4 regions of the Alteraurantiacibacter lauratis genome follow, and region 4 is predicted to be linked to each of the others. Evidence: predicted binding sites of a transcription regulator. Region 4 holds the regulator's gene; each other region holds the start of a gene.
The links. Region 4 encodes LexA, which represses DNA repair genes until DNA is damaged. Its sites were predicted from a motif close to GTTCCNCNCTTGTTCT; they were not measured.
Positions count from the first base shown of each region.

Region 1 (7,955 bases), on a different contig from region 4:
CGTCCTTCGGCGCAAACTCTCCGGCGGGCGACAGGGCGGTATAGCGGGTCAGCAATTCCTCCGGCGTGCCGGCGGCGGCAGCGGTCTCCTGCGTTGCCATGGCAGAAGGCGGCGCATCCCCTTGGTCGCAAGCAGCCACCAGCAGCAGCAGCGGCAAGGCAAGGGAGAGACGGATGGGGGTTGTCATGGCATTCACTCCTTCGGCGGCAATGCCTGCCCAACGGCGGTGGCTTCATCCCGTTCCGGTGTATGGGACGCATCGGCATCGCCATAGCGGGGCAGCGATTCCACCAACGCGACCTCTTCGATCTCTCGGCTGATTTCCAACCCCTTGTCCGCCATGCGCCGCCCACTGGTGAGCACATTGCGTTCAAAGCTGCTGACGAACTTGTTGTAATTCGCCACCGCCGTTTCCAGCCCGCCGCCCACGCGCTTTAGATGTTCGGCGGCCACGCGCAGGCGGTCATACAGTTCGGCCCCCATGCGGCCGATTTCCTTGGCCTCCTTCGCCATCCTGTCCTGCCGCCAGACCTGCGCCACGGTGCGGGCAATGGCGACGAGGTTGGTGGGCGTGGCGAGCAAGACACCGTTCCGGAAGGCAAAATCCCACAGCTCCGGATCGGTTTCGAGCGCGGCGGCGACGAAATGTTCACCCGGCACGAACATCACCACATAATCGGGCGCTTCCTCGAACTGGTTCTGATAGCCCTTGCTGCCCAGCGTCTGCACATGATTGCGCATCGATTTGGCGTGCAGTTCCAGATGGCGGCGCCGTTCCGCATCGTCATCCGCCTCGAACGCGGCCTGATAGGCGTTGAGCGAGACCTTGGCGTCGATCACCAGCTTTTTCTGGCCCGGAACATGCACGATGGCATCGGGCCGCAGCCGCCCGCCATCGGTTTCCATGGAGTGTTCGAGAATGAAGTCGGTGTGCTGCGACAGGCCGCATTGTTCGAGCACATTCTGCAAGGCCCGTTCGCCCCAGCGGCCACGCGCCTTGGGCGCGTTGGTGAGCGAATTGCCCAGCCGCTGCGCCTCGCGCTTCACCTCCTCCTGCCCCTTGCGCATCTCCTCGATCACGCCCGCAAGCTGGCCAAAGGCATCGACGCGCTTTTCCTCCAGCGTGCGCACCTGCTCCTCGTAAGTCTTGAGCCGTTCGCCCACCGGGGCGAGCAGCGCCTTCAGCTTCTCCTCGCCCTTCTCCTCCGACTGGCGGAAGCGTTCATCGGCGCGTTTGAGGAAATCCTCCTGCGCGCGCGTAAGCACCGCATGGCCTGTGTTCTGGAACTCTTTCAGCAAATCCTCGCGCGCCTGGATGAGAAGCCGCTTCTGTTCCTCAAAATGCGCGGCATTGGCTTCCAGCGTGGCGAGCCGTGCAGCCAGCCCTTCCTTCTCGCCACGCGCCCGGTCCAGATCAGCGGCCAGCGCATCGGCGCGTGCCGCGCGCTCGCTCATCGTCGCCAGATCGACTACCAGCTTCTTCGCCTGCTCCTCCCGTTCAGCCGCGGCAGATTTGAGATCAGCCAGCGGACGGCTTGCGAAAAACCAGCCGAGCGCCGCGCCGATCAACAGGGCGACAAGCACGGCGGCGAGGAGTAACAAGGGATCCATAAACATCCGGCACTATGGGAACGAAAAGGGAACCTAACGCAGGCAGAGCGACCGCACAAGCGCGCTGGCCGCTTATCCCCACCCTGCCTATCGCGCGGCGGACGCACAATCCGCTTGAGAAACGCGCCCGCAAAATTGTATGGGGTGCTTACAAATTCAGATTCGCGAAATTTTCGCGGCTGTGAAATGGACTGGTGAAACTTGTGCGGGACGTCACATCCCGCCAGACACGAGAGGACGCCCCGATGCCCACCGATATCGAGATTGCCCGCCAAGCGACGCTGATCCCCATCACCGAAGTGGCGAAGAACGCCGGTGTGCCCGACGACGCGCTGATCCCCTATGGCAAGTACAAGGCCAAGGTCGACACCGCCGCCCTGCCCACCACGGCAAACGGCAAGCTGATCCTCGTCACCGCAATCAATCCCACCCCAGCGGGCGAAGGCAAGACCACCACGTCGGTCGGCCTGTCGGACGCGCTGCACCGCATCGGCAAGAAGGCGCTGCTGTGCCTGCGCGAACCCAGCCTCGGCCCCTGCTTCGGCGTGAAGGGCGGCGGCGCGGGCGGCGGCAAGAGCCAGGTGATGCCGATGGACGAGATCAACCTGCACTTCACCGGCGATTTCCACGCGATCACCAGCGCGCACAACCTGCTGTCGGCCATGATCGACAACCACATCTACTGGGGCAATTCGCTCGATCTCGACCTGCGCCGCGTCACCTGGCGCCGGGTGATCGACATGAACGACCGCGCGCTGCGCCAGATTGTCGGCCCGCTGGGCGGCGTGTCGAACGGCTTCCCGCGCGAAACTGGTTTCGACATCACCGTCGCGTCCGAAATCATGGCGATCCTGTGCCTCGCCGCTGACCTCGAAGACCTCGAAAAGCGGCTGGGCGACATCATCATCGGCTACCGCCGCGACAAGACCCCGGTCTTCTGCCGCGATGTGAAGGCCGAGCGCGCGATGGCCGTGCTGCTCAAGGACGCGATCCTGCCCAATCTGGTGCAGACGCTGGAAAACCGCCCCGCCTTCCTGCACGGCGGCCCCTTCGCGAACATTGCCCATGGCTGCAACAGCGTGATCGCCACAAAGACCGCGCTGCGCATGGCCGACTATGTCGTGACCGAGGCCGGTTTCGGTGCCGACCTTGGCGCGGAAAAGTTTATGGACATCAAGTGCCGTCTGGCGGGCCTGAAGCCCGATGCGGTGGTGCTGGTCGCCACGGTGCGCGCGCTCAAGATGAATGGCGGCGTGTCCAAGGCTGACCTGACCAAGGGCGAGAACGTGGAAGCCGTGCGCAAGGGTGCAGTGAACCTGAAGCGCCACATCGAAAACCTGAAGAAGTTCGGCATCACGCCGACCATCGCAATCAACCACTTCTATCTTGATACCGATGCCGAACTGGCCGTGATCAAGGAAATGGCCGAAAGCTTCGGCGCGGAAGCCGTGATCTGCAAGCACTGGGCCGAAGGCGGCGCGGGTGCGGAGGAGCTGGCGCGCATCGTGGCGGCCAAGGCCGATGCTGGCGCACCCGATTTCAACCAGCTCTATCCGTCCGAGATGAAGCTGGCCGACAAGATCGAGACCATCTGCACCGAAATCTACCGCGCGGGTTCGGTGACCATTCCCGCCGGCGTCCGCAGCCAGCTGAAGCAGTGGGAAGACATGGGCTATGGCCACCTGCCCATCTGCATGGCCAAGACGCAATATTCCTTCAGCACCGATCCCACCGCGCTGGGCGCGCCGGAAAACCACGACGTGGCGATTCGCGAAGTGCGCCTGTCAGCCGGTGCGGGCTTTGTGGTGGCGATTGCGGGCGAGATCATGACCATGCCGGGCCTGCCCAAGGTGCCGAGTGCGGAAGCAATCTACCTCGACGAAAACGGTCAGATCGAAGGGCTGTTCTAAGCCTTTACCGGATTGCCTGACAGCAAAGGGCCGCTCCAGCAATGGAGCGGCCCTTTCGTTTGCCGTGCAGGGAAAAGTCTCCCTTGTGGGGGAGAAGATTCAACCTCAGGCCGCCTGACGGGCCTTTTGCAGCTTCTTGAGCGCCATCGAGCGCTTGAGGCGGCTGAGATGGTCGATGAACAGCACGCCGTTCAGGTGATCCATCTCGTGCTGGATGCACACCGCCATCAGGCCGTCCATCGCCTCCTCATGCACATTGCCGTCAAGGTCTTGCCAGCGCACGCGGCATGTCGCGGGCCTGTCCACATCGGCATAGATATCGGGCACCGAGAGGCACCCTTCCTGATAGCTCTTGGTTTCGGCCGAAGGATCGAGGATTTCCGGGTTCACGAACACGCGCGGTTCGCGCTTGGTCGGTTGGTGATGATGGTGATGGCCATCATGATCACAGGGCTCCGGCTCGGCATCAGGGTCTTCCGGCTGGAGGTCGATCACCAGCAGGCGCAGCGGCACGCCCACCTGAATCGCGGCAAGGCCGATGCCATTGGCGGCATACATCGTCTCGAACATGTCATCGACTAGGACCTTGAGCTGTTCGTCAAACGTGTCGACGGGCTTGGAGACGGTTTTCAGGCGCGGATCGGGCGCTTCGAGGATTTCTAGGATGGCCATGACCATCATTTAGTAGCGGATGGGCGCGCTCGCAAGGCTCCCCCGCCCTGCCTAACCCACCGGCCGCCGCGCCCGCAGCGCCTGCGCCAGCGTCCCTTCGTCGAGGTAATCCAGCTCGCCACCCACCGGCAGGCCATGTGCCAGTTGGGTTATCCGCACGGGATAGACCTCCAGCCGCTCGGCAAGGTAATGCGCGGTCGTCTGCCCTTCCAGCGTGGCGTTCATCGCCAGCACCACCTCGTCCACGCCGCCTTGTGCAACGCGAGCCAGCAGCCGGTCGATGGTGAGGTCTTCGGGCCGCACGCCGTCCAGCGCCGACAGCCTTCCGCCCAGCACATGGTAGCGACCGGTGAACAGCTTTGCCCGGTCGAGCGCCCAGAGGTCTGCCACATCCTCCACGACGCAAAGCGAACGGGCATCGCGGCGCGGATCGGTGCAGATCGCGCAGGGGCTTTGCGTGTCAACATTGCCGCAAGTGGGACATTCGGCCAGCCGGTCACGCACGGCAACCAGCGCCTCGATCACCTGCAGCAGCGCGGTTTCGCGCCGCTTGACCAGCCACAGCACCGCGCGCCGGGCAGAGCGCGGGCCAAGGCCGGGCAATTTTGCCAGCGCTGATGCCAGCGTCTCGATCTCTTGCGATGCCATGGGCAGACAGATAGGGCGAGGCCCAAGGAAAGGCAAAGACCGCCCCATGCAAAAATTGCGCATCATCTATATGGGAACCCCCGATTTCGCGGTGCCCGCTTTGCGCGCGCTGGTCGCGGCGGGGCATGATGTCATCTGCGCCTATACCCAGCCCCCGCGCCCCGGCGGGCGGCGCGGCAAGGAATTGACGCCTACCCCGGTGCACAAGGCGGCAAAGGCGCTGGGCATTCCGGTGCGCCATCCCGCCAGCCTGAAAGGCGCGGCGGAGCAGGCCGAATTTGCCGCCCTTGATGCCGATATTGCGGTGGTGGCCGCCTATGGCCTGATCCTGCCGCAGGCGGTGCTCGATGCGCCGCGGCTGGGCTGCGTGAACATCCATGCCAGCTTGCTGCCCCGCTGGCGGGGCGCGGCCCCGGTGCAGCGCGCGATTCTGGCGGGTGATGCGGAAACGGGGGTTGGCATCATGCAGATGGAAGCTGGCCTCGATACCGGGCCGGTGCGGGCCGAAGCGCGCACGAGCGTGGATGGCAAGACTTGCGCAGAGTTGACCGCCGAATTGGCCGAAATGGGCGCCGCGCTGGTGGTGCAAGTGCTGGCGGATTTCGAAGGCTACCCGGCCCATCCCCAGCCAGCCGAGGGGGTTACCTATGCGCACAAGATAGAAAAAGCGGAAACCCGGCTCGATTTCCGCCATTCCGCCGCGCAGGTGGAACGGCAGGTGCGCGCGTTCCATCCCGCCGCCTGGTTCGAATGGCAGGGCGAGCGTTTCCGCGTTCTTGCCGCCGATATTGTAGAGGGGGCGGGCGAACCCGGCACCGTGATGGACGCAGCGCTCACCACCGCCTGCGGCACTGGCGCAATCCGGCCCACGATTGTGCAACGCGCCGGGCGGCCCGCCATGCCCACCGCCGACCTGCTGCGCGGCTTTCCCATTCCCGCCGGGACGCGCCTCCATTGACCCGCTTTGCCCTCACGCTCGAATTTGACGGCGGCCCGTTCATGGGCCTGCAACGGCAGGACCACGGCCCAAGCGTGCAGCAGGCGGTCGAGGAAGCGGCTTTCCGTGTGACGGGGGAGGATGTGCGGATGCATGCCGCCGGGCGCACCGACAGCGGGGTGCACGCGCTGGGCATGGTGGCGCATATCGATGTTGAAAAGCCGTTTGACCCTTTCCGCCTGATGGAAGCGCTCAATTACCATCTGAAGCCCGATCCGGTGGCGGTGCTGGCCTGCGAGGTGAAGCCGGACGACTGGCACGCGCGCTTTTCCTGCATTGGCCGGGCCTATGAATACCGCATCGTCAACCGCCGCGCGCCGCTGACGCTGGAGAAAGGCAAGGCGTGGGCTGTTACCCGCCCGCTCGATGCAAAGGCGATGCACCAGGCCGCGCAAAGCCTTGTCGGGCGGCACGATTTCACCACTTTCCGGTCCGTCCACTGCCAGTCGCAAAGCCCGGTAAAGACGCTCGACCGGCTCGATGTCAGCCGCGAGGGGGAGCAGGTGATCGTGCGGGCCGAGGCGCGCAGTTTCCTGCATCATCAGGTGCGCAGCATGGTCGGCACGCTGGTGCTGGTGGGGCTGGGTCAATGGCGCGTGGAGCAGGTGGCCGAGGCGCTCCACGCGCGGGATCGCACGGCCCTGGGCCTCAACGCCCCGCCCGATGGGCTGTATTTCGTACGCGCCGTTTATCCCGATTAGAGGCTAGGGCGGCGGCGGGGGCGACGCCGGCGGCGGCTGGCCGCTGGGGGTCACAGTCACCCCGTTGCCGTCCACCCGAATATCCAACCCCACGCCTTCCACGCTGGTCGAAACGGTGGCGCCCTGCCCGTCCACGCTGAGGCGCGTCTGCCCGTCCCCGGTCAGCGGAATATCCTCCAGCCCTTGCACATCGAGCGGCTGCACCGGCCCGCCGGGATCTTCCGATGCGGTGGGGCGCGGTGCGGGCCGGGTCCGTTCGCCCAGCGCACTGGCCATGAAATCGCGCCAAATGCGCGCGGGCAGGCCGCCGCCGGTCAGGCCGCGAATGGGGGAATTGTCGTCATTGCCGATCCACACGCCCACCACCAGCCGGTCCGCCCCCTCGCCCGCATAGCCCACGAACAGCGCGTCGCGGCTGTCCTGCGTGGTGCCGGTCTTGCCGAAATTGGCACTGCGCAGCATTGCTGCGCGGCCCGTGCCGCGGTTGATCGCCTGTCGCAGCATCGCCTCGATATCACCGTGCACGCGTGTGGAAAAACTGTCTGGACCGTCAAACAGCCAGTCCCACCAGCTTTGTTCCGGGCGCGCCAGCGCGTGCGGCTCCACCGGATAGGCATTGCCCGCAATCCCGGCATAGGCGGCCACCAGTTCCATCAGCGTCATTGTGGACGTGCCCAGCGCGAGACTGGGATCGCCCCGGTCGAGCGGAGATGTGACGCCCAGCGCGCGCGCCATGTCGATCACCGCATCATCGCCCACCTGCGCCTGCAGGCGAACGGCGGCGACATTCGAACTTTGCGCAAAGGCATCGGCCAGCGTAATCTGCTCGGAATAACGCCCATTGGCGTTGCGCGGGCGGTAGGAACCCTCCACAATCTCCGCATTGGAAATGACATCGTCAGGCCGCCAGCCTGCTTCCAGCGCGGCGAGATAGACAAACAGCTTGAAGGTCGATCCGACCTGCCGCCGCGCCTGCGTGGCGCGGTTGAATGGTGACTTGGCGTAATCGGTCCCGCCAATCATCGCCACCACCTCGCCATTGGGACGCATCGCCACCAGCGCCACCTGCGCCCCGCGCAAGGGTGCGCGCTGCACCGCCTGCCGGGCAATGTTCTGGAGCCGCGAATCGAGCGTCGTCGTCAGCGTCTGGCTGATATAACCCACCTCGCTGCGCGCCCGCGCCTCCGGCAGCGCCCAGTCGGCAAAATAGGTGCCGGTGGGCAGATTGTCGCGGCTGCGTCGCACATCGAGCCTTGGCACCGGCATGGCGTCAGCCTGTTCCTGCGTCAGATAGCCGGCCGCCACCATGGCCCCCCGCACCAGCGCCATGCGCCGCGCTGCCGCATCGGGATTGCGCGTGGGGGCAAGACGGCTGGGCGCCTGCAACAGCCCCGCCAGCATGGCTGCCTGTTCGGG
Region 1 covers NZ_JBANRN010000013.1:4,801-12,755, reverse strand. The annotation lists gene WFP39_RS11955 (hypothetical protein) at 1-187, opposite strand, end outside; gene WFP39_RS11950 (DNA recombination protein RmuC) at 193-1,611, opposite strand; gene WFP39_RS11945 (formate--tetrahydrofolate ligase) at 1,857-3,521, shown strand; gene def (peptide deformylase) at 3,627-4,193, opposite strand; gene recR (recombination mediator RecR) at 4,245-4,841, opposite strand; gene fmt (methionyl-tRNA formyltransferase) at 4,897-5,799, shown strand; gene truA (tRNA pseudouridine(38-40) synthase TruA) at 5,796-6,539, shown strand; gene WFP39_RS11920 (transglycosylase domain-containing protein) at 6,543-7,955, opposite strand, start outside.
Region 1: WFP39_RS11950 (DNA recombination protein RmuC) is a predicted target of LexA. The motif match lies at 1,629-1,644, and genes of this name have one in related genera.

Region 2 (7,955 bases), on a different contig from region 4:
GATGGCGCGGTCCGGGCGGCTAATCCTGCCTTTGCGCGGCGCGCGGGCGGCGACGAGACCGCCAGTATGGTGGGCATGGACTTTGCCGCACTGCTGCTGACGGATGAACGCGACCGTATCTTTTACGCTCGCGAAGGGCGAAAGGGGGCCGCGCAAACGCTTATCCACGTGCCCTTGGCCGATCCGCAGGAATTCGCACCCGGCAGCGAGGCCGCGACGCAGGAGCCGGTTCTGATGCTGCTGTTCGACGCCGGAACCGCGCTGGGTGGGTTGGCCGGTGACAGGGGCGGGCAGGCGCCGCAGCTCGAAGCCTTGCTCGAACAGTTGCCGCTCGGCCTCGCCATGACTGACCGCGACGGACATTTCCTGTTCGCAAACCCGGCCTTCATGCGCGCCGCTGGGATCGAGGGGCGCCCGCTGCCGCCTTACCCGTCCGATCTGGTGATCGCGCGCGACAAGACGGCCATGTCCGACGCGGTGCGCCGTTTCGGGCAAGGCCCGGCCAGCAGCGGCGATATCGCCGTGCGCCTGCGCAGCGAACCGGACGAGCCTGTCAGCCTCGGCCTTGCCGGAGTGCGCGGGCTGGGCGAGGCGGCGGTGCTGCTGAGCCTGGCCGACACCAGCGAGGAAACGCGTCTCAGGCGGCAGGTCGCGCAGGCGACCAAGATGCAGGCCGTGGGGCAATTGGCCGGCGGCGTGGCGCATGATTTCAACAATGTGCTCACTGCCATCATCGGCTATTGCGACCTGATGCTGCTGCGCCATACGCCGGGCGACAGCGATTACGACGATATCCAGCAGATCAAGGCCAATTCGAACCGCGCCGCCAGCCTGACGCGGCAATTGCTGGCCTTCAGCCGCCAGCAGACGCTGCAGCCCGAAACGCTGCAACTGCCCGATATCCTGTCGGAAGTGTCGCAGTTGCTCAAGCGGCTGCTGGGTGCGAAAATCACGCTGAAAGTGCATCACGATCGCAATCTGGGCCCGGTGCGCGCCGATCCGCGCCAGTTGGAGCAGGTTATCATCAATCTGGCGGTGAATGCGCGCGATGCTATACAGGCCAAGGGCGGCGGCGAGAGCGCGACCGGGACGCTTACCTTCAGCACGCGCCGGGTCGAAGCGCAGGATATCCGCCGCATGGGCAGCGAGATCGTGCCTGCTGGCGATTACACCGTGCTGGTGGCCGAGGATACCGGCGGCGGCATTCCGCCTGCGGTGATGAGCAAGATTTTCGAGCCGTTCTTCACCACCAAGGAGCTGGGCAAGGGCACCGGCCTTGGCCTGTCCACCGTATACGGCATCGTCAAGCAATCGGGCGGCTTCATCTTTGCCAGCAACGCCAAGGCGCCCGACGGGCAGGTGAAGGGCGCGCGCTTCACGATCTACCTGCCGGTACACAATGTGACCGAGGATGAACTGGCGAAGGCAGAGGCCGAGGAGGCGGCTCGCGATTGGTCGGGCGGCGGGCGCATCCTGCTGGTCGAGGACGAGGACATGGTGCGCGCGGTAGCCGAACGCGCATTGGCGCGGCAGGGATACGACATCGTGACCGCCAGCGATGGCGACGAGGGGCTGGAACTGGTGCGCGGCGGCGAGAAGTTCGATCTGGTGGTCAGCGATGTCGTGATGCCCGCGATGGATGGCCCCGCAATGGCGCGCGAGATCCGCAAATTGCAGCCGCGCCTGCCGATCCTGTTCATGTCCGGCTATGCCGAGGAGCAGCTGCGCAACCAGATTGATATCGAGGCAATGCATTTCATGCCCAAGCCCTTCAGCGTGCAGCAGATCGCCGACAAGGTCGCAGGTATTCTGGCAGGCAAGGCGCGCGGCGGCTGACTCCGTCGGGATGAGGGAGGCACGGCTGTTCATCTGCCAGTCAGTCAGATGCCTCGATAGCATGCGACACAGGCGCTAAAGGGTTGAGGGGAAATGGGATTATGATGCTTCGAAAGCTGGCCCTTGCCGCAGTGGCAACCGGCGCACTGGCGGCCCACGCCGCCGCGCAGGACGCGAACCTTGCCGATCCCGCGGATGAGCAGACCGCGCAGGGCGATGTCGCGGTGACGATCTACAATAACGGGCAGAGCCTTGTGCAGGATGTTCGGCAATTGAACATTGCGGCTGGCCGTTCGGTCGTGCCTTTCCCCGATGTGTCGGCCATGATCCGCCCCGAAACGCTCAGCTTCAACGCCGCCAATGCCGGCATTGTGGAGCAGAACTTCGATTTCGATCTGCTCACGCCGCAAAAGCTGATGGAAAAGGCGGTGGGGCAGGAAGTCACGATTATCCGTACGAATCCGGCGACCGGCGCGGAAACCACGCAGCGGGCCGAAGTGCTCTCGGTCATGGGCGGGGTCGTCATCCGCGTGAACGGGCGGATCGAGGTGCTGCGCGATGATGGCCTTCCTGTGCGGGTGATCTTTGACCGGATTCCGGCCAATCTGCGCGCGCGGCCCACGCTTTCGGTCACGCTCGACAGCACGCGCAGTGGCACGCGTCCGGCTTCGATCCGCTATCTGACCGAAGGGTTGAGCTGGTCGGCCGACTATGTTGCGCTGTTCAACGAACAGAGCGGCGCGGTGGACATGCAGGGTTGGGTAACGCTGACCAACACCACCGGCACCACATTCCACCAGGCGAACACGCTGCTGGTCGCGGGCAATCCCAACCGCGGCTTCGCGCAGCCATCCTATTCGTCGCAGCCCCGGCGCGACATGGTGCGCCCCGGCACCGAGACGCCGGAGCGCGAGCGGCTGGGCGATTTCTACCTCTATCCCATTGCCGGGCGCACCACGATTGCCAACAACCAGACCAAGCAGGTCAGCTTTCTCGATGTGCAGGGCGTGCCCGCGCGGCGCGTTTACAGCCGCGCAGTGGGCTGGCTGGCGAGCGATAGCGGCCCGGTCAATGCGTCTGCCGCGATCAGCTTTTCGACAAGCCGGGAAGGCGGGCTGGGCGATGCGCTCCCCGCAGGCACGGTGCGCTTTTACCAGCGCGATGCGCAGGGCAATCCGCAATTCGTGGGTGAGAACGGCATTGGCCATACGCCCATGGGCAGCCTGCTTTCGCTTCGCACTGGTGACGCCTTCGATGTGTTCGTGCAGGCCGAGGTGGAAAGCCGCAACCGCATCACTGCGGCAGAATATGAACGCAGCGCCCGTTTCCGCGTCATCACCGATGGCGAAGCGACCCGCGAGGTCGAGGTCGAGCGCGTGGTCGAATATTACCAGACGACGATGCGCTACACTTTCACCAATGCCAAACCCGAAGCGGTCGAGGTGGAACTGACGCAGGGCGGCCTCGATTACGGCTGGTGGGCGCGCGATTTTCGCGTGACGGCCGAAGATGTGCCGGGCGAGCAGATCAATGCCGGCAACCGCCTCTACCGCGTCAGCGTGCCCGCCAATGGCAGCCGCGTGGTGCGCGTCACCTATCAGACGAAGTATTGAGGCGGAGGGTAGGGCGGTGCGCCGCATCCTCCCGCTGCTGTTGGCCGGGATAGCCCTTTCGGCGCAGCCCGCGACCGCGCAGCAGCGCGTTGCCGTGGACGCCTCCGCCCCGCAGGCGCTGGCGGTAACCGTTTACCGCGATCCGAACCGGGGCGAAGGGCAGGCGATGGATCGCGACTGGCCGCAAGGCTTCGCGATGATTTCGGAAACGCGGCAAGTCACGCTGCCGCCGGGCGAATCGACCATCCGCTTTACCGGCGTAGCTGAAGGGATGGTCGCCGTCTCCGCCATCGTCACCGGCCTGCCCGGCGGCACGATCGAGAAGAACCGGAATGCCGACCTGCTCAGCCCCGCTGCCTTGGTCGACGGGACGCTGGGCAACCGCGTGCGCGTGACGCGAACCAATCCCGCCACGGGCGAGGAGCGCGCGGAAAGCGCAGTGATCCGCACCCGCGCGGATGGCGGGCTGGTGCTGCAAACCGATGCCGGCTTCGAAGCGGTGCGCTGCGCCGGTGTGCCCGAACGCCTGTCTTTCGACGCGGCACCTGCGGGCCTGTCTGCGCAGCCGGTGTTCTCGATCGACACGCGTGACGAGGCGGGCGGAACCTATACCGTGACGCTCACCTATCTTGCCTGGGGGTTCGACTGGCAGGCCAACTATGTCGCCACCTTGCAGGAGGGGCGGGGCAGCAACGACGTGCACCTGCGCTTGGTGAGCTGGCTCACGATTCTCAACGACAACGGCCAGAGCTTTGAAAATGCGGAGCTTATGGCCGTAGCAGGCACGCTGAATGTCGTGAGCGATTTTGAGGAGCTGAGCGATCCGCCAGAGGCGCGGCGTTTGGCGCTTACCTGCTATCCGCTGGGCAGCACGGCGGCAGGATCGCCTGTGCCATCCTATGACAAGGGCGGCTGGGGTGCGGTTCCGCCGCCGCAAATGGCTGCCCCGATGATGATGCGGATGGAAGCGGTGACCATTGACAGCATCACGGCGCAGGACATCGGGTGGCTCGCTACAGAGGAGCAGTTGGGAGATCTGAAACTCTACCGCGTTCCTGAACGGCTCACCGTGGCGGCACAGGGGCTGAAGCAGATTGCCTTCCTCGATCGGGATGCGGTGCGGGGGCGCTATGTCTACGAAGTCTCCTGTACGCCATGGGGCGAGATGAGCGAGTTTGGCGACACGCTGATCCTGTTTTCGACCGTGAATGATCGCGAACACGGCCTTGGCGTGGCGCTGCCATCCGGCCCGCTGGCGCTTTTCGAACCCGGCCCGGCGGGCGAATTGCTGGTGGGGCAGGAAAACCTACGCGATTATGCCAGCGGGCAGGATGTGGAATTCTCGGTCGGCTCCTCCGCGCAGGTCATGCACCAGTGCGAACGGCTGACTGCGCATGATCCGGGTGACGCCAAGGGCGGCTGGACGCGGATGCGCGCCACGCTCACCAATGCCAATCCGCATTCTGTGACGGTGCGGGTGGCGGCGGGCTTCCCTTCGGACTGGGCCTTCCGCCGGTTCGGCAGTGCGTTGAAGGATGGGCAGCGAATCACCGAAGTGACCGTTCCGGCAAACGGACGGCGCGAAGTGACCTGGGACGTGCGCCCCGCCACCGCACAATAACGCCGATTTCTGCCCTTTTGCGGTTGTCATGCGGAATTTTCGTTCTCCCCTTGTTCTTATGGAACAAAGCAGATACAACGCATTCCAGTTGGAAAGTTGATCGCAACTCTTGTTAACCGGAAGGGGGCCGTGTCATGGCTGCAAGTCTGAAACTGGTAGAGGAATCCAAGGTGGACCGTCAGAAGGCTCTCGACGCAGCTCTCGCGCAGATTGACCGCGCATTTGGCAAGGGTTCGGCCATGCGGCTGGGCCAGAAGGAAGCGATGCAGGTGGAAGCGATTTCTACCGGCTCGCTGGGCCTCGATATTGCGCTGGGTGTGGGCGGCCTGCCCAAGGGCCGCGTGATCGAGGTCTATGGCCCCGAAAGCTCCGGCAAGACCACGCTGGCACTGCATGTGATTGCCGAAGCGCAGAAGGCGGGCGGTACCGCGGCCTTCGTCGATGCCGAACACGCGCTCGATCCGGTCTATGCCAAGAAGCTGGGCGTCAATATTGACGAACTGATCGTCTCGCAGCCCGATACCGGCGAACAGGCGCTGGAAATTACCGACACGCTGGTGCGTTCCAACGCCATCGATGTGCTGGTGGTCGATTCGGTTGCCGCGCTGGTGCCCCGTGCCGAGATCGAAGGCGAAATGGGCGACAGCCATGTCGGCCTGCAGGCCCGCCTGATGAGCCAGAGCCTGCGCAAGCTGACCGGCTCGATCAGCCGTTCCAAGTGCATGGTGATCTTCATCAACCAGCTGCGCATGAAGATCGGCGTGATGTACGGCAATCCGGAAACCACCACCGGCGGCAATGCGCTCAAGTTCTACGCCTCGGTTCGGCTCGACATTCGCCGCACCGGCCAGATCAAGGACCGCGACGATATTATCGGCAACACGACTCGTGTGAAGGTGGTGAAGAACAAGGTCGCGCCGCCGTTCAAGCAGGTCGAATTCGACATCATGTATGGCGAAGGCATCTCCAAGATCGGCGAGATTCTCGATCTCGGCGTGAAGGCGGGTCTGGTGGAGAAGTCCGGCTCGTGGTTCAGCTATGATTCGATCCGGATCGGGCAGGGCCGCGAAAATGCCAAGCAGTTCCTGAGGGATAATCCCGAAGTCTGCGAACGTCTGGAAGCCGCTATCCGCACCCGCACCGACAAGGTGGCCGAAGAAATGATGACCGGCCCCGATGCCGAGGATGACGCATTGGAGGATTGATTTTGGACGCCGGGCTTTTCGGCGTTGGCAAACGGAAAGGGCCGGTGTTCCTCGCGGAGTGCCGGCCTTTTGCATGGTAACAGGCTTTCCCGGCGCGCTTGCGGCGACCTCGCTTGGCCCCTATTTCCCAAACCTATAACGGCAAACCAGCAAGGGGCGGGGATGGACAAGAGCGATTGGCAAGGCGGGCAGGGGCAGACCTGGGCTGCGGAATGGCGGCGCACCGACCGCAGCTTCACTGCCGTCACCGAAAAGCTGCTTCAGCGCCTTCGCGGTCTGGCCTTTGCGCAGGTGCTGGATATCGGATGCGGCGCGGGCGAATTGGCGCTGGCGGTGGCGCGGGCGCGTGCCCCGGCGCGCGTCATCGGCGTCGATATCTCGCCCCATCTCGTCGCTACCGCACGCGATCGCGGTGCCAACCTTGCCAATGCCGCGTTCGAATTGGCCGACGCCGCGCAGTGGGAGGCGCCGCAAGGCTTTGCCCCGCAATTGCTGATATCCCGCCACGGGGTCATGTTTTTCGAAGATCCCGTGGCCGCATTCGGCCATCTGGCGGCGCTTGCGGACAGCGGCGCACATCTGCTGTTTTCGTGCTTCCGCTCTCCGGCAGAGAACCCCTTCTTTACTGATGTCGCGCGCCTGTTGCCGCAACCTTTGCCACCGGCGCCGCCCGAAGCGCCCGGCCCCTTTGCCTTTGCCGACCGGGCGCGCGTGGCCTCCATTCTCCAAGGCTCCGGGTGGGAGGCGGTTGCCATCGATCCGTTCGATTTTCCCATGATTGTCGGCGCGGGCGACGATCCTGTCAGCGATGCGGTCGACTACTTCGCCAGTATCGGCCCCGCAGCCAAGGCGGCGCAGGCCATGACGGACGAGGAACGCGCCGCCTTCTTCGAGCGGGTGGGCCAGCTTGCCCGCGCCAACCTTGCCGATGGGCTCGTCGCCATGCCGGCTGCGGGGTGGATCGTTTCGGCGCGCAAGGCCTGAGCCGCTGCGGAGCCAGAAAGCGCCACTCATGCAACCGCCCGATTACAGAGCGCATCTTAATCCGCTTGTCCCGCGCGCGCGCACAAACTAATCGCAACTGCCATGCAATCCACCAACGACATCCGCCGGGCCTTTCTCGATTATTTCGCGGCCAACGATCACCAGGTCATGCCTTCGGCTCCGCTGGTGCCGTATAATGACCCGACGCTCATGTTCGTGAATGCGGGCATGGTGCCGTTCAAGAACGTGTTCACGGGGCTGGAAACCCCGCCTGCTCCGCGCGCGGCCAGCAGCCAGAAATGCGTGCGCGCCGGCGGCAAGCACAACGATCTGGACAATGTCGGTTATACCGCGCGGCACCTGACGCTGTTCGAAATGCTCGGCAATTTCAGCTTCGGCGACTATTTCAAGGAACGCGCGATCGAGCTTGCCTGGGGCATGGTGACCAAGGAACTGGGCCTCGACAAGGATCGTCTGTGCGTCACCGTCTATCACACCGATGACGAGGCGGCTGGCTTCTGGAAGAAGATCGCCGGTCTGCCCGAAGACCGCATCATCCGCATCGCCACGAAGGACAATTTCTGGGCCATGGGCGCGGATGGCCCGTGCGGCCCGTGTTCGGAAATCTTCTGGGATCACGGTCCCGCAATTGCCGGTGGCCCTCCGGGTTCGCCCGATGAGGATGGCGACCGCTTC
Region 2 covers NZ_JBANRN010000011.1:30,460-38,414, forward strand. The annotation lists gene WFP39_RS10805 (hybrid sensor histidine kinase/response regulator) at 1-1,836, shown strand, start outside; gene WFP39_RS10810 (DUF4139 domain-containing protein) at 1,938-3,449, shown strand; gene WFP39_RS10815 (DUF4139 domain-containing protein) at 3,466-5,070, shown strand; gene recA (recombinase RecA) at 5,205-6,275, shown strand; gene WFP39_RS10825 (class I SAM-dependent methyltransferase) at 6,438-7,259, shown strand; gene alaS (alanine--tRNA ligase) at 7,362-7,955, shown strand, end outside.
Region 2: recA (recombinase RecA) is a predicted target of LexA. The motif match lies at 5,112-5,127, and genes of this name have one in related genera.

Region 3 (7,955 bases), on a different contig from region 4:
ACGTCATCACCCGGCGCGGCGTGATCGGCACTTCGACGCCGGTCTTGGGATTGCGGCCGATGCGCTGTTTCTTGTCGCGCAGGACAAAGCTGCCGAAGCCCGAAATCTTCACATTCTCACCCGCCGCCAGCGCATCGCTCATCTTGGCGAGGATCGCCTCGACCAGGTCAAGGCTTTCGGCACGCGAAAAGCCAAGCTTGCGGTTGATGGTTTCAGCCAGATCGGCACGTGTCAGCGTGCCCACGGATCGCATAGCGTCCATGCGTCCTCTCCCCTTGCAAAATGGCGCGACCCATTCCTCTTAGTGCAGCAATAAGAGCAGCTTGACAAGGATTACAAATTTGTTGCGCTCAGCCTTGTCGGAATACATTCCGCACGCGTTAGACGCGCATCAGGCTGGCACCCCAGGTGAAGCCGCCGCCCATCGCTTCCAGCACCACCAGATCGCCGCGCTTGATACGCCCATCGCGCCAGGCGGCATCGAATGCCAGCGGCACTGACGCGGCCGAGGTGTTGGCGTGCCGGTCCACCGTCACGATTACCCGCTCCATTGGCAGGCCCAGCTTGCGCGCGGTGGCATCCAGGATGCGGAAATTGGCCTGATGCGGCACCACCCAGTCAATATCGGCCGGACCATGGCCAGACTTTTCCAGCACATCTTCAAGCACTTGGGCAAGATTGTTCACGGCATGGCGGAACACTTCGCGCCCCTTCATCCGCATCAAGCCCACCGTCTGCGTGGTGGAAGGGCCGCCATCGGTAAACAGCAATTCGCGGTGTGAACCATCTGCGTGGAGCTGGCTGAACAATATGCCGCGCTCTTCGCCGGGCCCGGCATCTTCGGCACCCAGCACGAATGCACCCGCCCCATCGCCGAACAGCACGCAAGTGGTCCGATCCTCCCAATCAATCAGACGGCTCAAGGTCTCCGCCCCGATTACCAGCGCCTTTTTCGCCATGCCTGCCCGGATCATCGCGTCGGCCGTGGTCAGCGCGTAGAGGAATCCTGAGCATACGGCCGCCACATCAAAGGCGGGAAAGCCGCTCCCTCCTAATGCGTGTTGCACGATAGTGGCGGTGGAGGGAAAGGTCAGATCGGGCGTGCAGGTGCCCAGCACGATCAGATCAATATCGGCAATGGAAACGCCAGCATTTTCCAACGCGGCGCGAGCGGCAGCCGTGGCGAGCGTGGAGGTCGTTTCGCCCTCGCCCGCGAAATAGCGTTGGCCAATGCCTGTGCGCTCGCGAATCCACTCGTCGCTTGTGTCGACCGTCTGGGCCAGATCGTCATTGGTGACGCAGCGCGATGGCAAGGCGGAGCCGGAGCCGAGAAAGACGGAACGGATCATTTGGCGCTGCTTCCCTTGTCGCGCAGCTTTTCGGTGCCCAGTTCGGCCAGATCGGCGGTAATCCGCTCGGTCAGGCTTTCTTCCAGCAGGCGGGCTGCCACCGCCACGGCATTGGCCACGCCCTGCGTATTGGCGCTGCCATGCGATTTCACGATCACGCCGTTGAGGCCCAGAAAGACGCCGCCATTGTGGTTGTTGGGATCGAGATGATGGCGCAGCAGCTCGGTGGCCGGGCGCGAGACCAGAAAGCCGATCTTCGATCGCAGCGAGGAGGTGAAGGCATTGCGCAAGAGGTCGGTGACGAACCGGGCCGAGCCTTCGATGGCCTTGAGCGCGATATTGCCCGAAAAGCCATCGGTAACCACCACGTCCACTTCGCCGCGGTTGATCTTGTCGGCTTCGACAAAACCTTCGAACGACATGGCAAGCCCCGTGGCCGCACGCAGCGCACGGGCGGCGTCCTGCACGCTGTCGGTGCCCTTGATATCCTCGGTGCCGATATTGAGCAGGCGCACGCGCGGCGCGTCCTTGCCGGTGACAATGCGCGAATAGGCCGCGCCCATGATGGCAAACTGCACCAGGTTGCGCGCATCGCATTCGGTGTTGGCGCCCAGGTCGAGCATGACGACATCGTTGTCGCCCAGGCTGGGCATCAGCGCCGCGAGCGCCGGCCGGTCGATCCCCGGCATGGTGCGCAGCGCCAGCTTGCTCATCGCCATCAGCGCACCGGTATTGCCTGCGCTCACCGCCGCGCCGCAATCGCCGGTTTTGACGGCATTGATCGCAAGACCCATGCTGGTGGTCTTCGCACGGCGCAGCGCGGCGGTGGGCTTTTCATCGCCCGCCACCACATCATCGCAATGCAGGATTTCGGATGCGCCGCGCAGATTGGGGTGGTTATCCAGCGCGGCCTTGATCCGCACCTCGTCACCCACCAGCAGAAACTTGAACCGGTCGTGACGGCGGCGAGCAAGCGCAGCGCCTGACACCATCACGCGCACGCCTTCATCGCCGCCCATCGCATCGATCGCGATACGCGGCAGGCTCATAAGCGCAATTCCCCCGGAAACCTTAGAGCTTAAATGCCCTTGGGCTCGAGAATCTGGCGGCCGTTATAGTGGCCACACGCCGGGCACAGATTGTGCGGGCGCTTCAATTCGCCGCAATTGCCGCATTCGTGGAAAGCTTCCACCTTCAGCGCATCGTGGGCACGGCGGTTGCCGCGACGATGCGGCGACGTTTTTCTCTTAGGGACAGCCATCTCGGCACCTGTTCCTTGAAATCAAAAAGACCTGTTGGCAGCCGCCCTAGGGCAAGCAGAACACCGGCGCAAGCGCGCCGTTTGCTGTCCCACGGGGATGCGGCGAAGGCGCGCGCTATAGACCATTCTGCCCGCGTTGCAAGCCAAGATGCTTGCCCCTATGCCGACAGAGGGACCGGGGGAAACCTTGCCATGGACGATCTGCATATTTCACTTCTCGCTGCAGCCTTGGCCGCCTTGATTGCCGGATGGCTGGGTTGGCGCTGCGGCAAGCTGCGCGTCAGCGAGAAGATTATCCACGGCGACGGCGGCCACGCGCTGCTGCACCGCCGGATGCGCGCGCAAAGCAATTTCACCGAATACACGCCCTTTGCGCTGGTGCTGATTCTGGTGCTCGATCTGGCGGATCAGGACGGGTGGCTGCTGACCATGACCGCGCTGGCTTTCATGACTGGGCGCGTCCTGCATGCACTGGGAATGGATGCGGAAGGGCCGGTGAAGCCGCGCATGATCGGCATGATGCTGACTTTCCCGCTACTTCTGGTGTGGGCCGTCTGGGCGGCGCTGGCGGCGTTTGGCGCGCTTTAGCCGCGCGCCAGTGCCGCATCGCTGACAAAGGCGTTGGTGCGACGCTCCTGCCCGAAGGTGCTGGTGGGGCCATGGCCCGGCACAAAGGTGACATCATCGCCCAACGGCCACAATTTGCCGGTGATCGCATCAAGCAAATCCTGATGGTTGCCCAGCGGAAAATCGGTGCGGCCAATGCTGCCGGCAAACAGCACATCGCCAACAAAGGCAAACCGCGTGGGCCGGTGGAAAAACACCACATGGCCTGGCGTGTGGCCGGGGCAATGGATCACTTCCAGCGTCACCTCACCAAACGACACCGTGTCGCCATCCTTGAGCCAGCGGCTCGGCTCGAACACGCGGGCATCCATGCCAAAGCGCGGGCCATCATCGTTCAGCCGCGCGATCCAGAACCGGTCGGCTTCATGCGGCCCTTCGATCGGCAGGCCGAGTTCCTCGGCCAGCATCCCGGCCTGCCCGCAATGGTCCGCATGGCCGTGGGTGAGGAGGATCTTCTCCAGCGTGACCCCCGCGCGCGCCACCGCATCCTTCAGCCGGGGCAAATCGCCGCCGGGATCGATCAGCGCGCCCTTCATGGTCCGGGAACACCAGACGAGCGAGCAATTCTGCTCGAACGCAGTCACGGGGATGATGGCGGCTCTCAAGGGGGCTTGCTGCATCGGGATTAAGTGGCAAGCGCCACGGCAGATGGCAACCTCCGGCCTAGACTCGCCCGCTTTTCCACACCACGCGGCCCAGCAGTTCAAAATCCTGTGCGTCTACCGACAGCGGAGGATAGGCGAGATTCTGGCTGAGGATGGAGAAGCGGCCCGCACCCTGCGCGGTCACCCGCTTGACGAGCAGATTGCCATCCAGGCGCAGGACGTAAATGCCATCACGAAACGGCTGGGCGCGGGTATCGACCAGCAGATCATCCCCCTCGCGCAGCAAAGGTTCCATCGAATCGCCGATGACACGGACAGCCGACAGCTTGCCCGCTTCCAGCGCCTGTTCGCGCAGCCATTTGCGGCTGAAACGGAAGGCATCGAACACGGTTTCCGCATCCGCCGCCGCGCCTGGCCCGGCCGATGCCTCCACCTCCAGACGCGGCACTTCCACCCACTCGGCCGCTTCGTCGTAGGATTTTTCCTGCGATGCCCCAAGCACGGTTTCGGGCACACCGAAAAAGCGGGCGAGTTTGCGCCGGTCGTCCTCCTCCAGCTTTCGCGGGCTGCCTTTCGAGATATATTGCTGCAAATAGGTAGTATTACGCCCCAGCATCCGCGAAAGTGACGCGAGGCTGCTGCCCCTCTCGCGCGCCAATCGCGCCAATGTCTCGCGTGCTTCCATGACCTGTGTCCCCGCGTTGGCGTCGCTCAGTGCTCTACACAAAGTATTTTTCCTAGACAAGTAGGATTTGCGGCGACAGCAATATGGCAGAGGCGATTCGGCGCCTCCGGCTCACCTGGCCCGCCGCCAGTCTGGCCCGCAGCATGAACGAGCACAAGAAGGGGAACCCGCAATGCTGATCCGCAAAATCGAAGTCTTCCTGCGAAGGACGGGGATGCCGGCCACACGCTTTGGCCGCCTTGCCACGCAGGATCCGCGCTTTGTGCTGGACCTTCGCAACGGGCGTACGCCCCGCTTCGAGACCGAAAAAAAAGTGGAACATTTCATGAACGCATACCGGGAGCGGACCCATGCATATTGAAGTAAAAAGCGCCCCCCTCGCCCCGCGCATCGCACCCAAAAGGCGGCGCAGCACGGCGGATCGCGTGAACGAGGCGCTGCTGGAACTGGCAGGCGGCCACGCCGCCATCACCCGGCACAGCGAGGCGTCTTGGGCCAGCATCACCTTTGCCGGCACACGGCACCGGGTGGAATTGGAATTTGCCGGCGATGCCGCAGTGGAAGCGGGCGAGTGCTTGATCGCCTTTCTGCCCGAACACGAATTCGCCATTCCGGGCCAGTTGGTGGCCGATGCCGCAGTGGTGGAAGTGGATCACCGCGCCCATCCGGCGCTGCTGCGCGTCACCTGCGAATTGCTGCTGCTGGAAGAAGGCTGAACGTCTGCCCCCTTCCCGCATCGCGCGGGAACGGGGGGATTGCGCAGCCTCAATAACCCAGATCCAGATCAACCTCGGACACCAACGGCGCACCGGTCAGATAGGCCTCGCAATTGGCAAGGAAGCGCTGCGCGGCCGCCACTTTGCTGGCCAGCGTGGGCAGGCCCGCCATGTGCATGGTGATCTGTGCGCCGGGCGCATCCCACAGCGGATGATCGGGCGGCAGCGGTTCGGGATCGGTCAGATCGAGAATCGCTCCGCCCAACCGCCTTGCATGAAGCGCGGCGATCAGCGCTTCCTGATCCAGCGCATCGGCCCGGCCCATATTCACCAGCACAGCACTTGGCTTCATGCGGGCAAGCACGTCGGCGCTGACCACCCCGCGCGTGTCGGGCGTGCCGGGCATGGCCATCACTACCCAGTCGAACTCGCCCACGCGCGCCTGCCATTCGCCGGGCCGCAAGGCTCCATCCGCGCCTGACCGGCGCACCGGAACAACCTCCACGCGGAAACCCGCCAGCATCCGGGCAATCGCCTGCCCGATCTCGCCATAGCCGAGGATCAGCACCTTGCTGCCTGCCAGCTCGCGATTGCCTTCCATGCGCGGAGCGAGCCATTCGTGCCGGTCACCCGCGCGCACGATGTCGGCATGGCCGCGGGCAAAGGCGAGCATTGCCATCACCGCGAATTCGGCCACGGTGTTGGCGTTGAGGCCCGACCCGTTGGTCAGCCGCACACCGCGCGCCTTCAGGTCGGCCAGCGGCAGCCAGTCGACCCCTGCGAAGAAGGAATTGAGCCATTTGAGGCCGGTCGCTCGCCGGATAGCCTCCAGCGGGGCGGTCTTGTCGAACATGTCGAACCAGCCGATTTCGGCCTGCGGAGCGAGCGCCACCAGCTCATCCCCGCTGTCCCACCACAGCGGCGAGATCTGTGACGGCAAGCGCCCTTCGAGCAGCGGCCGTGCCTGCGCGGCAATCAGGGCAATCGTCATGCCGGAAGCTTCCATTCCCAGCCCAGCGGGTCGCCATCCATCACCTCCACGCCCTTTGCGCTGAGTTCATCGCGCAGGGCATCGGAACGGGCAAAGTCCTTTGCGGCGCGGGCTTCCTTGCGGCTGGCGATGACCGCCTCCACCTCGGCTGCGTCAATCACAGCACCCTTTGGCCGGATGCGCAGGTCTGCACGATCCAGCGTCAGCAGACCCAGCCCCAGCACCGCGTCCATCGCGGCGATCGCCTGCAATCGGTGCAACGGATCAAGCTTCTTCATCCCCAGCACTTCTTCCAGCACGGTCAGCCCCTGGGGCGAATTGAGATCATCGGAAATTGCCTCGTCAAAGCGGGCGAGCAGCGGCAGCAGCGCGCCGCCGATTTCGCCGCGCGCCGCGTCCAGCGTCCAGCCGCCTTCGGGTTCTTGCGGCATTTCCTCCACGCGCGCCTTGGCGGTCTCCACCGCGATCAGCATCCGCTTGAGCCGGGTCAGCGCCGCTTCCAGCCCGTCCCAGCTGAATTCCAGCTCGCTGCGGTAATGCGCCTGCAGGCACATCAGCCGGTAGGCGAGCGGGTGGAAGCCCTTGTCGATCAGCAATTGCAGGCGCAGAAATTCGCCGGACGATTTGCTCATCTTGCCAGAGCGTTCGACGAGGAAGTTGTTGTGCATCCACAGCTTCGCACCCGAATTCGCGGGTTCGGCGAGGCTACCGCAGCCGCAAAAGGCCTGATTCTGCGCAATCTCGTTGGGATGGTGGATTTCGCGGTGGTCGATCCCGCCGGTGTGAATGTCGAAGGGGAAGCCGAGCAGTGCCCCGCTCATCACGCTGCATTCCAGATGCCAGCCGGGCGCGCCGCGGCCCCACGGGCTGTCCCATTCCATCTGCCGCTTCTCGCCCGGCGGGGTCTTGCGCCAGATCGCGAAATCGGCCGCGTTGCGCTTGCCTTCCACCGCCTCGATCCGGCCCTCGCCCTCTTCCGTTTGCGCACGGGCAAGGCGGCCGTAATCAGCCACGGTGGAAACATCGAAATAGAGGCCGCTGTCGAGTTCGTAGCAGTGCTTGTCTGCAATGCTTTTTGCAAATTCAATCATTTGCGGCACGAACTTGGTGGCGATCGTCCATTCTTTCGGCTGGCGGATATTGAGCGCCTTCACATCATCCCAATAGGCCTCGGTATAGTGTTGCGCGATATCCCAGATCGATTGCGCCTTTTCAGCGGCCCTCTTCTCCATCTTGTCCTCACCCGCATCGGCATCGTCAGTCAGGTGCCCGACATCGGTGATGTTGATGATGTGGGTGAGCTTGTAACCCTTCCAGCTGAGCGTGCGGCCCAGAAGATCGGCAAAGACATAGGCGCGCATATTGCCGATATGCGGGTAGTTGTAGACCGTCGGCCCGCAGGAATAGACACGCGCTTCCCCCGCATGGACAGGCTGGAACATTTCCCGCTGGCGGGTAAGCGAATTGAACAGGTAAAGCGGCGTGGTCATGGCAAAGCCTTTGGGGGAGAAGCCGCGTCGCGGTCAAGCCGTGCGCTACAGGCGCAGGCCCACCATTTGCCACGCCAGCCCCTGCCGCTCGAACACCAGTTGCGGCCCCGGCGTCCCGTCTTCGTAAGTGGACACGCCGCGCACCTGGTTCGGCCCGTCATAGGCAACGCTCCACGACAGATCCTGACCTGGCACGGCAGGACTGACATCGAGCAGCACCGCCATGCCGCC
Region 3 covers NZ_JBANRN010000013.1:75,832-83,786, reverse strand. The annotation lists gene WFP39_RS12340 (integration host factor subunit alpha) at 1-253, opposite strand, end outside; gene WFP39_RS12335 (beta-ketoacyl-ACP synthase III) at 381-1,349, opposite strand; gene plsX (phosphate acyltransferase PlsX) at 1,346-2,398, opposite strand; gene rpmF (50S ribosomal protein L32) at 2,428-2,610, opposite strand; gene WFP39_RS12320 (MAPEG family protein) at 2,803-3,198, shown strand; gene WFP39_RS12315 (MBL fold metallo-hydrolase) at 3,195-3,842, opposite strand; gene WFP39_RS12310 (S24 family peptidase) at 3,901-4,527, opposite strand; gene WFP39_RS12305 (hypothetical protein) at 4,700-4,888, shown strand; gene WFP39_RS12300 (hypothetical protein) at 4,878-5,243, shown strand; gene WFP39_RS12295 (D-2-hydroxyacid dehydrogenase) at 5,293-6,234, opposite strand; gene cysS (cysteine--tRNA ligase) at 6,231-7,724, opposite strand; gene WFP39_RS12285 (DUF2939 domain-containing protein) at 7,770-7,955, opposite strand, start outside.
Region 3: WFP39_RS12310 (S24 family peptidase) is a predicted target of LexA. The motif match lies at 4,678-4,693, and genes of this name have one in related genera.

Region 4 (7,955 bases):
AGACCGGAGGCAAAAGCGGGGACTGGCGCGCGGCATGAGCAAGGCGTGCGGCTTGCTTGACTGGCGATTGGCGCAGGACCGGCTGCTTGCCGCGGTCGCTCCCACGAGCACAGAGCGCGTGCCGACCGCAAGTGCAAGCGGGCGTGTTCTGGCCCAACCCCTAATTGCCCGCCGCAACCAGCCTGCAACCGATTTGTCCGCCATGGATGGCTATGCCGTCGGCGCCGGTGACCTGACAGGCCCCTGGCAGCTCGTGGGCGAAAGCGCGGCGGGGCACCCGTTTACCGGCAATCTGACGGCAGGTCAGGCCGTGCGCATCTCCACTGGCGCGCTCGTTCCTGCCGGGGCGAAAGCCATTCTGCTGCAAGAGAATGCGCGCATTGATGGCAATCAGCTCAGCACAATCACCGGCACCAAGGCCGAGGCAAAGCATATCCGCCGCGCCGCGTTCGATTTCGCTGCGGGCGATACGCTGCTGAATGCAGGGACCTCGCTTTCCCCGGCTGCTCTCGCGCTCGCCCTGATGGGCGGGCATGGCATTGTTGATGTGTTCCGCCGCCCCTCGCTTGCCGTCATCGACAGCGGGGACGAACTGGCGAGCGATCCCGCCGCCACGTTGCCGCACCAGATTCCTTCCAGCAACGGACCGATGCTCGCCGCGATGGCCGCTCCCTATGTCTCCGCGGTGGAGCGGATCGGCCCGGTAGCCGACCGCAAGGCCAATCTGCTTGCCGCCCTGGAATGTGCCTCCGCCGCTGATGTCATAGTGACCAGCGGCGGAGCATCGGTTGGAGACCACGATCTCGTTCGGCCAGCTTTAGAGGAATGGGGCGCAACGATCGATTTCTGGCGCATCGCGCTGAAACCCGGAAAGCCGTTGATGGTGGCCCGGCGCGGGAAAACGGTGATCCTGGGCCTTCCGGGCAATCCGGTATCGAGCTTCGTCACCGGATGGCTCTTTCTTCTCCCCTTGCTGCGCCGGATGGGCGGCCATGCCGCACCTGTGCCGCAGGCTGTCATGCGGCTTGTTGAAGGCGATCTTCCGGCAACACACGAAAGGGCTGAATTTCTGCGAGGCATTGCCACAGATGATGCAGTTGCGCCGCTCGATGAACAGGACAGCAGCGCCTTGCGGGTGCTCAGCCAGGCAAATGCGCTCATCTACCGCCCACCCGGCTCACCAGCCCACCCCGCAGGTTCCCCCGCGCCGGTCTATCTGCTCCAAAATGGCGGTATCGCTTGACTTGGGCGGGACTGTTTCATAATTGTTCCTTGTTCGTTCCCGTATTGGAACGGAAGATCAGGGAACAGGCCCATGCTTACAGCCAAGCAGCGTGAACTGCTCGTCTTCATCCAAAGGAAGCTGGAGGAGACCGGCATTTCTCCCTCGTTTGAGGAAATGAAGGAAGCGCTCGATCTCAAGTCAAAGTCGGGCGTGCACCGGCTGATTTCTGCGCTGGAAGAACGCGGCTTCATCCGCCGACTGGCCAATCGCGCCCGCGCGCTTGAAGTGCTCAAGCAGCCCGACGATGTATCGGCCACGCGCGCACCGCGGATGCGGGCTGCGGCCAATGATGCGGTGGTGGGTAATGTGGGCGCGCCGCGCACCGTCCCGTCCGCAGCCAACGATGTGATCAATTTGCCGCTCCACGGTCGGATTGCAGCTGGCGTTCCGATCGAGGCATTGGAGGGGCAGCAATCACTTCCTGTGCCCGCTGCCCTGCTGGGTTCAGGCGAACATTACGCGCTGGAAGTGTCCGGCGATTCCATGATCGAGGCAGGGATTCTCGATGGCGACTATGCGCTGGTGAAAAAGACCAACACCGCACGCGATGGCGAAATCGTCGTCGCGCTTATCCGCAACGAAGAGGCAACGCTCAAATATCTGCGACATGAAGGCGGCAAGATCCGGCTTGATCCGGCCAATGGAGCCTATGATCCGCAGATCTATGACGATCACGAAGTGCAGGTTCAGGGCAGGCTTGCAGGCCTGCTGCGACGCTACCACTGAAGATTTGCGTGGGGGAATAGGCTCCAGACGCAGCTTAACCCCCACGCCACCAACCATGTTCGCCTTGCTCTTGCGCCACGCTGCGCATTGTTGGGCCAGACAGATTGATCGCAAGACCGCCCGTTTCGGAAAGACTGCGCCGGTCTGCCTTGATCCAGCGCGGGCGGCAACTTGACGGGAGCCAGCGATCTGAAACGACAATATCTGCCCTCTCGCACGCTGCCGCCAATGATCTTTCAGCCACCTGGTTACGGCTGCGGCTCATCAAGATATGCCAATCGCGGCCTGCGCGCTTGAGTGTTACAACGCAGAAGTCGCCCGTGCAATCAGCGCCCGGCCATTCCGACAAAGGTATTGGTATGCCCTTTACCCCTGCCAGCTCCATGAAATTGTCGGTGACATAGGAACTGCGGCTTGGCCGCAGCAAGAGGAGCCCGTCATTCTCTCCGGTGATGCCCACATGGCGCCCATCGCCCGAAATCAGAATATCAGGCACCGGGGTGAACGCCATCATCACGCTTGCCATCCCCACGGGCAGCAGTCCCGCCAGTCTGGCCTTGCCTTTCCACAGCGCCAGCCACAAACCACCGACGACAAACAGCGCAAATGTCCCGCGGCCCATTTGCGGCATCAGCTTGACTGCGCCCGGCTGATCGGCGGTGAACCGAGCAATTGTGAGGAGGAGGTCGAGCGTCTTGCCCGCCAGCCACCAGACCGGCGCCCCCAGACCGGCAAGATCGAGGAACAGGGCCAGCGCGATCAGCGGCATCGAAACGAAGGTGACAAGCGGGATCGCAACCACATTCGCCAGCGCGCCATAAGTGCCGGCCCGGTGAAAATGGAACATCACAATCGGCATCAGGGCGATTTCAATCACGATCCCGGTGACCAGCAGCATGAATGTGCGCCGCGCATATTTGCGGGCAAGACTTTCTTCGTGCGGGGCCAGGAACCGGCGCACCGGCTCCGCCCCATGCAGCGCCACGATTGCGATCACTGCGGCGAAACTCATCTGGAAGCTCGGACCCACCAGCGCTTCAGGCCACAGCAGCAATACCGCCCCCGCTGCTGCGGCCACCATCCGCAGCGAAAGGGCCTCGCGCCCCATGGCCAGCGCACCCAGCACCAGCAACGCGGCAATGCAGCTGCGAACCGTTGGCACTTCGGCTCCGGTTAATAGCGTGTAAAATATGCCTGCCCCCGCGCCCACACCCGCGGCCAGAAGCGGCAAGCGCACCCGCAGCACCAGCCACGGCCACAAGGCGAGCAGCCGCAAAGCGAGCAGATAGGCTCCGCCGATCAATGCCGTCACATGCAGTCCGCTGATGGAAAGCAGATGCGTGAGGCCCGAATCGCGCATGGCCTCCTCGTCCGCGAGGCTGATGGCACCGCGATCTCCGCTCGCGAGCGCGGCTGCGATGGATCCTGCGGGGCCAGCAAGCTGCGCCCGCACATGGGCCGAAAGGCGTCGCTTGGTGGCCGCCAGCAGCGATTCCTGCCGGCTCGTCGCCAACAGAACTGGCGGTGCCGTGACCGAACCCGTCGCTGCCAGCCCTTCAAACCACGCAGCGCGGGCAAAGTTGTAGCTGCCGGGCAGCATGGGCGGCGCAGGCGGCATCAGTCGCGCCTGTACGCGCACAACCGCGCCGGGGAGAAAGGCTGGATCGTCCATCGCCAGCGGCAGATTGACGCGCACCTTCATCGGTTCGGACGTCTCAGGATCGCGGATGGCCAGCACAAGGCGTGTGCGCCCCTCTGCCGGCTGCTCGATCCGCTGGAGAATGCGGGCATCGAAGCGGCCGAACATCGCCCGCTCGATACCGGGCAAGCCAACCAAAGTCGATCGCGCCCAGATTGTGCCCACACCGCCGGCAAAGACCAGCCCCGCCGTCACGCAGGCCATCACGAGGTGCCCCCTGTTCTCCCGCCCGCGCCACGCGGCAAGCGCGCCAAGACACAGGAAAATGCCCCCAGCCATCGCAGCCAGCCATGCGGCAGGGCCAGGCAGAACCAGCCACGCAGCTATTCCCCCGGCAAGGATCACGGCAAGCCACGGCCCGCGGTCAAAACCCGCGCCTTCGAGAAATCTTTCCGCGTCGTCCGCCATGCTGGACAAATTGACGCGCCTGAGCCAAGGCGATTGCCGCATTGCAGCATCGCCGGTCTCCTCCCCCATAGGGACCAGTGGCGTCGGGCGTGTTGCCATCATCGGATAGGACAGGAAACAACAGCTTATGGCAAGTGGCGGCGCAGCGGGATCAGTCACGGAGAACATGGGCGCCCGCCCGGTCGTGACTCGCTTTGCCCCCTCACCCACTGGCTATTTGCACATTGGCGGGGCGCGCACGGCGCTGTTCAACTGGCTGTTCGCCCGCCACCATGGCGGGAAATACCTGCTGCGGATCGAGGATACCGACCGCGCGCGTTCCACCGAAGCGGCTATTGCGGCGATTTTTGACGGACTGGACTGGCTGGGCCTTGGCGGGGACGAGGAACCGGTGTTCCAGTTCGCCCGTTCCGCCCGGCATGCCGAGGTCGCGCACCAATTGCTCGATGCCGGTCATGCCTATCGCTGCTATCTCACGCCAGAGCAACTTGCTGAGCGGCGGGAGAAGGCGCAAGCCGAACGCCGCCCTTTCCGTATCGACAGCGAATGGCGTGATGCCGCACCCGAAAGCTGGCCCGCCGATGTCCCCTATGTCGTGCGCATCAAGGCGCCAAAATCGGGCGAAACGACGATCGCTGATGCCGTGCAGGGGGATGTTACCGTGCAGAATGCCGAGCTGGATGATTTCATCCTGCTGCGTTCTGATGGCACACCCACTTATATGCTCGCCGTGGTGGTGGACGACCACGACATGGGCGTGACCCATGTGATCCGGGGTGACGACCACCTCAACAACGCGTTCCGGCAGTTGACGATCATCCGCGCGATGGATTGGCCGGAACCGGTCTATGCCCATATCCCGCTGATCCACGGCAATGACGGGGCTAAACTGTCCAAGCGGCATGGTGCCTTGGGCGTCGATGCCTATCGCGACGAGCTGGGCATCCTGCCCGAAGCACTGTTCAATTACCTGCTGAGGCTTGGCTGGGGCCATGGCGACAAGGAAGAGTTCACCCGCGAAGAAGCCGTTGCGTTGTTCGATCTGGCGGGCGTCGGCAAGAGCCCTTCGCGTTTTGACATCAAAAAACTGCTCAACATGAACGGCCACTATATCCGCGCGGCGGATGATGCGCGGCTAGCCGAACTTGCCGCCGCCCGCATTGGCGCGCAGGCGGATCTGGCATTGCTGGTGCAGGCCATGCCTGTGCTTAAGCTGCGCGCCAAGGACATGAACGAGCTGGCCGACGGCGCGAAGTTCCTGTTCGTGCCTCATCCCATACCCATCGACGCGAGCGCTGAAGCGCTGCTGGATGGCGATGCACGGGCACGGCTGGCCATTATAGCAAACCGGTTTCAGGCGGAATCGGACTGGACAATTGAAGCGCTGGAGGCCAATCTGAAGGCCTATGCCGAGGAGCTGGGGGTCGGACTTGGCAAGCTCGCGCAGCCTCTGCGCGCGGCGCTGACGGGGCAGACGACCTCGCCGGGGATTTTCGACGTTTTGGTTCTGCTTGGCCGGGAAGAAAGCCTGGCGCGGATCACCGCGCAGGCGCAAGCGTAATGGGCAGCAACTCTGACACAAACATATTTGGTGCAGCTTAGGAGACATGAATTGACGGACAAGAAAGCGCAGCTGACCGTCGGCGGCCAGACCCATGATTTTCCGGTCATGGCAGGCACAACCGGCCCGGATGTGGTGGATATCCGCAAGCTCTATGCCCAGACAGGGCTGTTCACCTATGATCCGGGATTCACCTCAACGGCGAGCTGCGAAAGTGCGCTGACCTTCATTGATGGCGAGGAAGGCGTGCTGCTGCACCGGGGCTATCCCATCGGGCAGCTGGCCGAACATTCCAGCTTCATGGAAGTCGCCTATCTTCTGCTGAACGGCGAACTGCCCAGCAAGGACGAACTGGATACATTCGAGAACACGATCACCCGCCACACCATGCTGCACGAGCAGCTGCTGCAATTCTACCGCGGTTTCCGCCGCGACGCGCACCCGATGGCCGTGATGTGCGGTGTGGTGGGTGCATTGTCCGCCTTCTATCACGACAGCACCGACATTTCCGATCCGGTGCAGCGCCGGATCGCCAGCCATCGCCTGATCGCCAAAATGCCGACGATTGCGGCCATGGCCTACAAATATTCGGTGGGCCAGCCCTTCCAGTATCCGGACAACAGCCTGTCTTACACCGGCAATTTCCTGAAAATGACCTTTGGCGTTCCGGCAGAACCCTACGAGGTTATCCCGGCGGTAGAGCGGGCGATGGACCGGATTTTCATCCTCCATGCCGATCACGAACAGAACGCATCGACCTCGACCGTGCGCCTCGCCGGTTCGTCGGGCGCCAATCCGTTTGCCTGCATTGCGGCGGGTATTGCCTGCCTGTGGGGCCCGGCGCATGGCGGAGCGAACGAAGCGGCGCTCAATATGCTCAAGGAAATCGGCACGCCTGACAAGATCCCGCATTACATCGAGCGGGCGAAGGACAAGAACGATCCGTTCCGTCTGATGGGCTTTGGCCACCGTGTCTACAAGAACTATGACCCGCGCGCCACGGTGATGCAGAAGACCGTGCGCGAAGTGTTCGACGCGCTGAAAGTGACTGATCCGCTGTTCGAAACCGCCTTGCGGCTGGAGGAACTGGCGCTGTCGGATGATTATTTCATCGAAAAGAAGCTGTTCCCCAATGTGGACTTCTATTCGGGCATCATCCTGTCGGCCATCGGCTTCCCCACCACCATGTTCACCGCGCTTTTCGCTCTGGCACGGACCGTGGGCTGGGTGGCGCAGTGGAACGAGATGATTTCGGATCCCGGTCAGAAGATCGGCCGCCCCCGCCAGCTCTACACCGGGCCGACGCAGCGCGATTACGTTCCGCTCGACAAGCGCTGAGGGAAGAGGATCAGTCGGCGGATGCTTTGGTGTCCGCCGGCAAATCGAGAATGAAGCGCGCGCCTTGGCCGGGTGCACTTTCCACCGTAAGGCTGCCTTGCATCGCATGGGCCAGACGGCGCGAGATATACAGGCCCAGCCCCGATCCACCGTCACCACTGCGGCCAAGCCGTTCGAATTTGCGGAACACGCGTTCCTGCTGATCGGCATCCAGCCCCTCACCCTGATCGGCCACGATCACCCGTGCGCGGCCGCCCTCGCTTTCGACACGCAGCCACACGCAGGAACCTTCGGGCGCGTAGCGGATCGCATTGCCGAGCAGGTTGAGCAGGATTTGCAGCACACGGCGAAACTCGCCGATGGCTGGCGCGCTTTCATCTTTCTTGGGAGCATCCACATTTATGCCGCGATCACGCGCGCGGACGCCAAGAATGCCCGCCGCCCGCCGTGCCACATCGGCAAGGTCGATATGGTCGGGGGCGGGGCTGAAATCCTCGTCCTCCACCATGTCGAGCGTGGTCAGGTCGTCGATCAACGCCAGCAAATGTTCGCCGGCATTGGCTATATCGGCGGCATAGCTGGCATATTCATCCGCCAACGGCCCGGCCATGCGCGTGCGGATCGTCTCTGCATTGGCGATAATGCGCGAGACCGGCTGGCGCAGGACCGGCGCGATGTCGCGCCCGATCCCAGGGCCGCGACTGCGCGGCGTTGGGGCAGGACGATCATGCGGCGCAGGGCCAGCACTTTCAGCTAATGGCTGTTCCGGGCAGAGCAGCAGATCGAACCCGCCCAATTCCCCGCTCGCCTCGCCAAGGGGCGCCAAGGTTGCGCGCCAATCCCGCTGCGAACCCGCAAAGCGCAACCGCGCGCCATCCAGCAGCCGCCAGTGCACGGGCTGGTGGTGGATCGCCCCTTCCAGTTCGACAAAATCGGTC
Region 4 covers NZ_JBANRN010000001.1:213,525-221,479, reverse strand. The annotation lists gene moaC (cyclic pyranopterin monophosphate synthase MoaC) at 1-38, shown strand, start outside; gene WFP39_RS01015 (molybdopterin molybdotransferase MoeA) at 35-1,243, shown strand; gene lexA (transcriptional repressor LexA) at 1,316-2,011, shown strand; gene WFP39_RS01005 (ComEC/Rec2 family competence protein) at 2,046-4,217, opposite strand; gene gltX (glutamate--tRNA ligase) at 4,246-5,679, shown strand; gene WFP39_RS00995 (citrate synthase) at 5,731-7,017, shown strand; gene WFP39_RS00990 (sensor histidine kinase) at 7,028-7,955, opposite strand, start outside.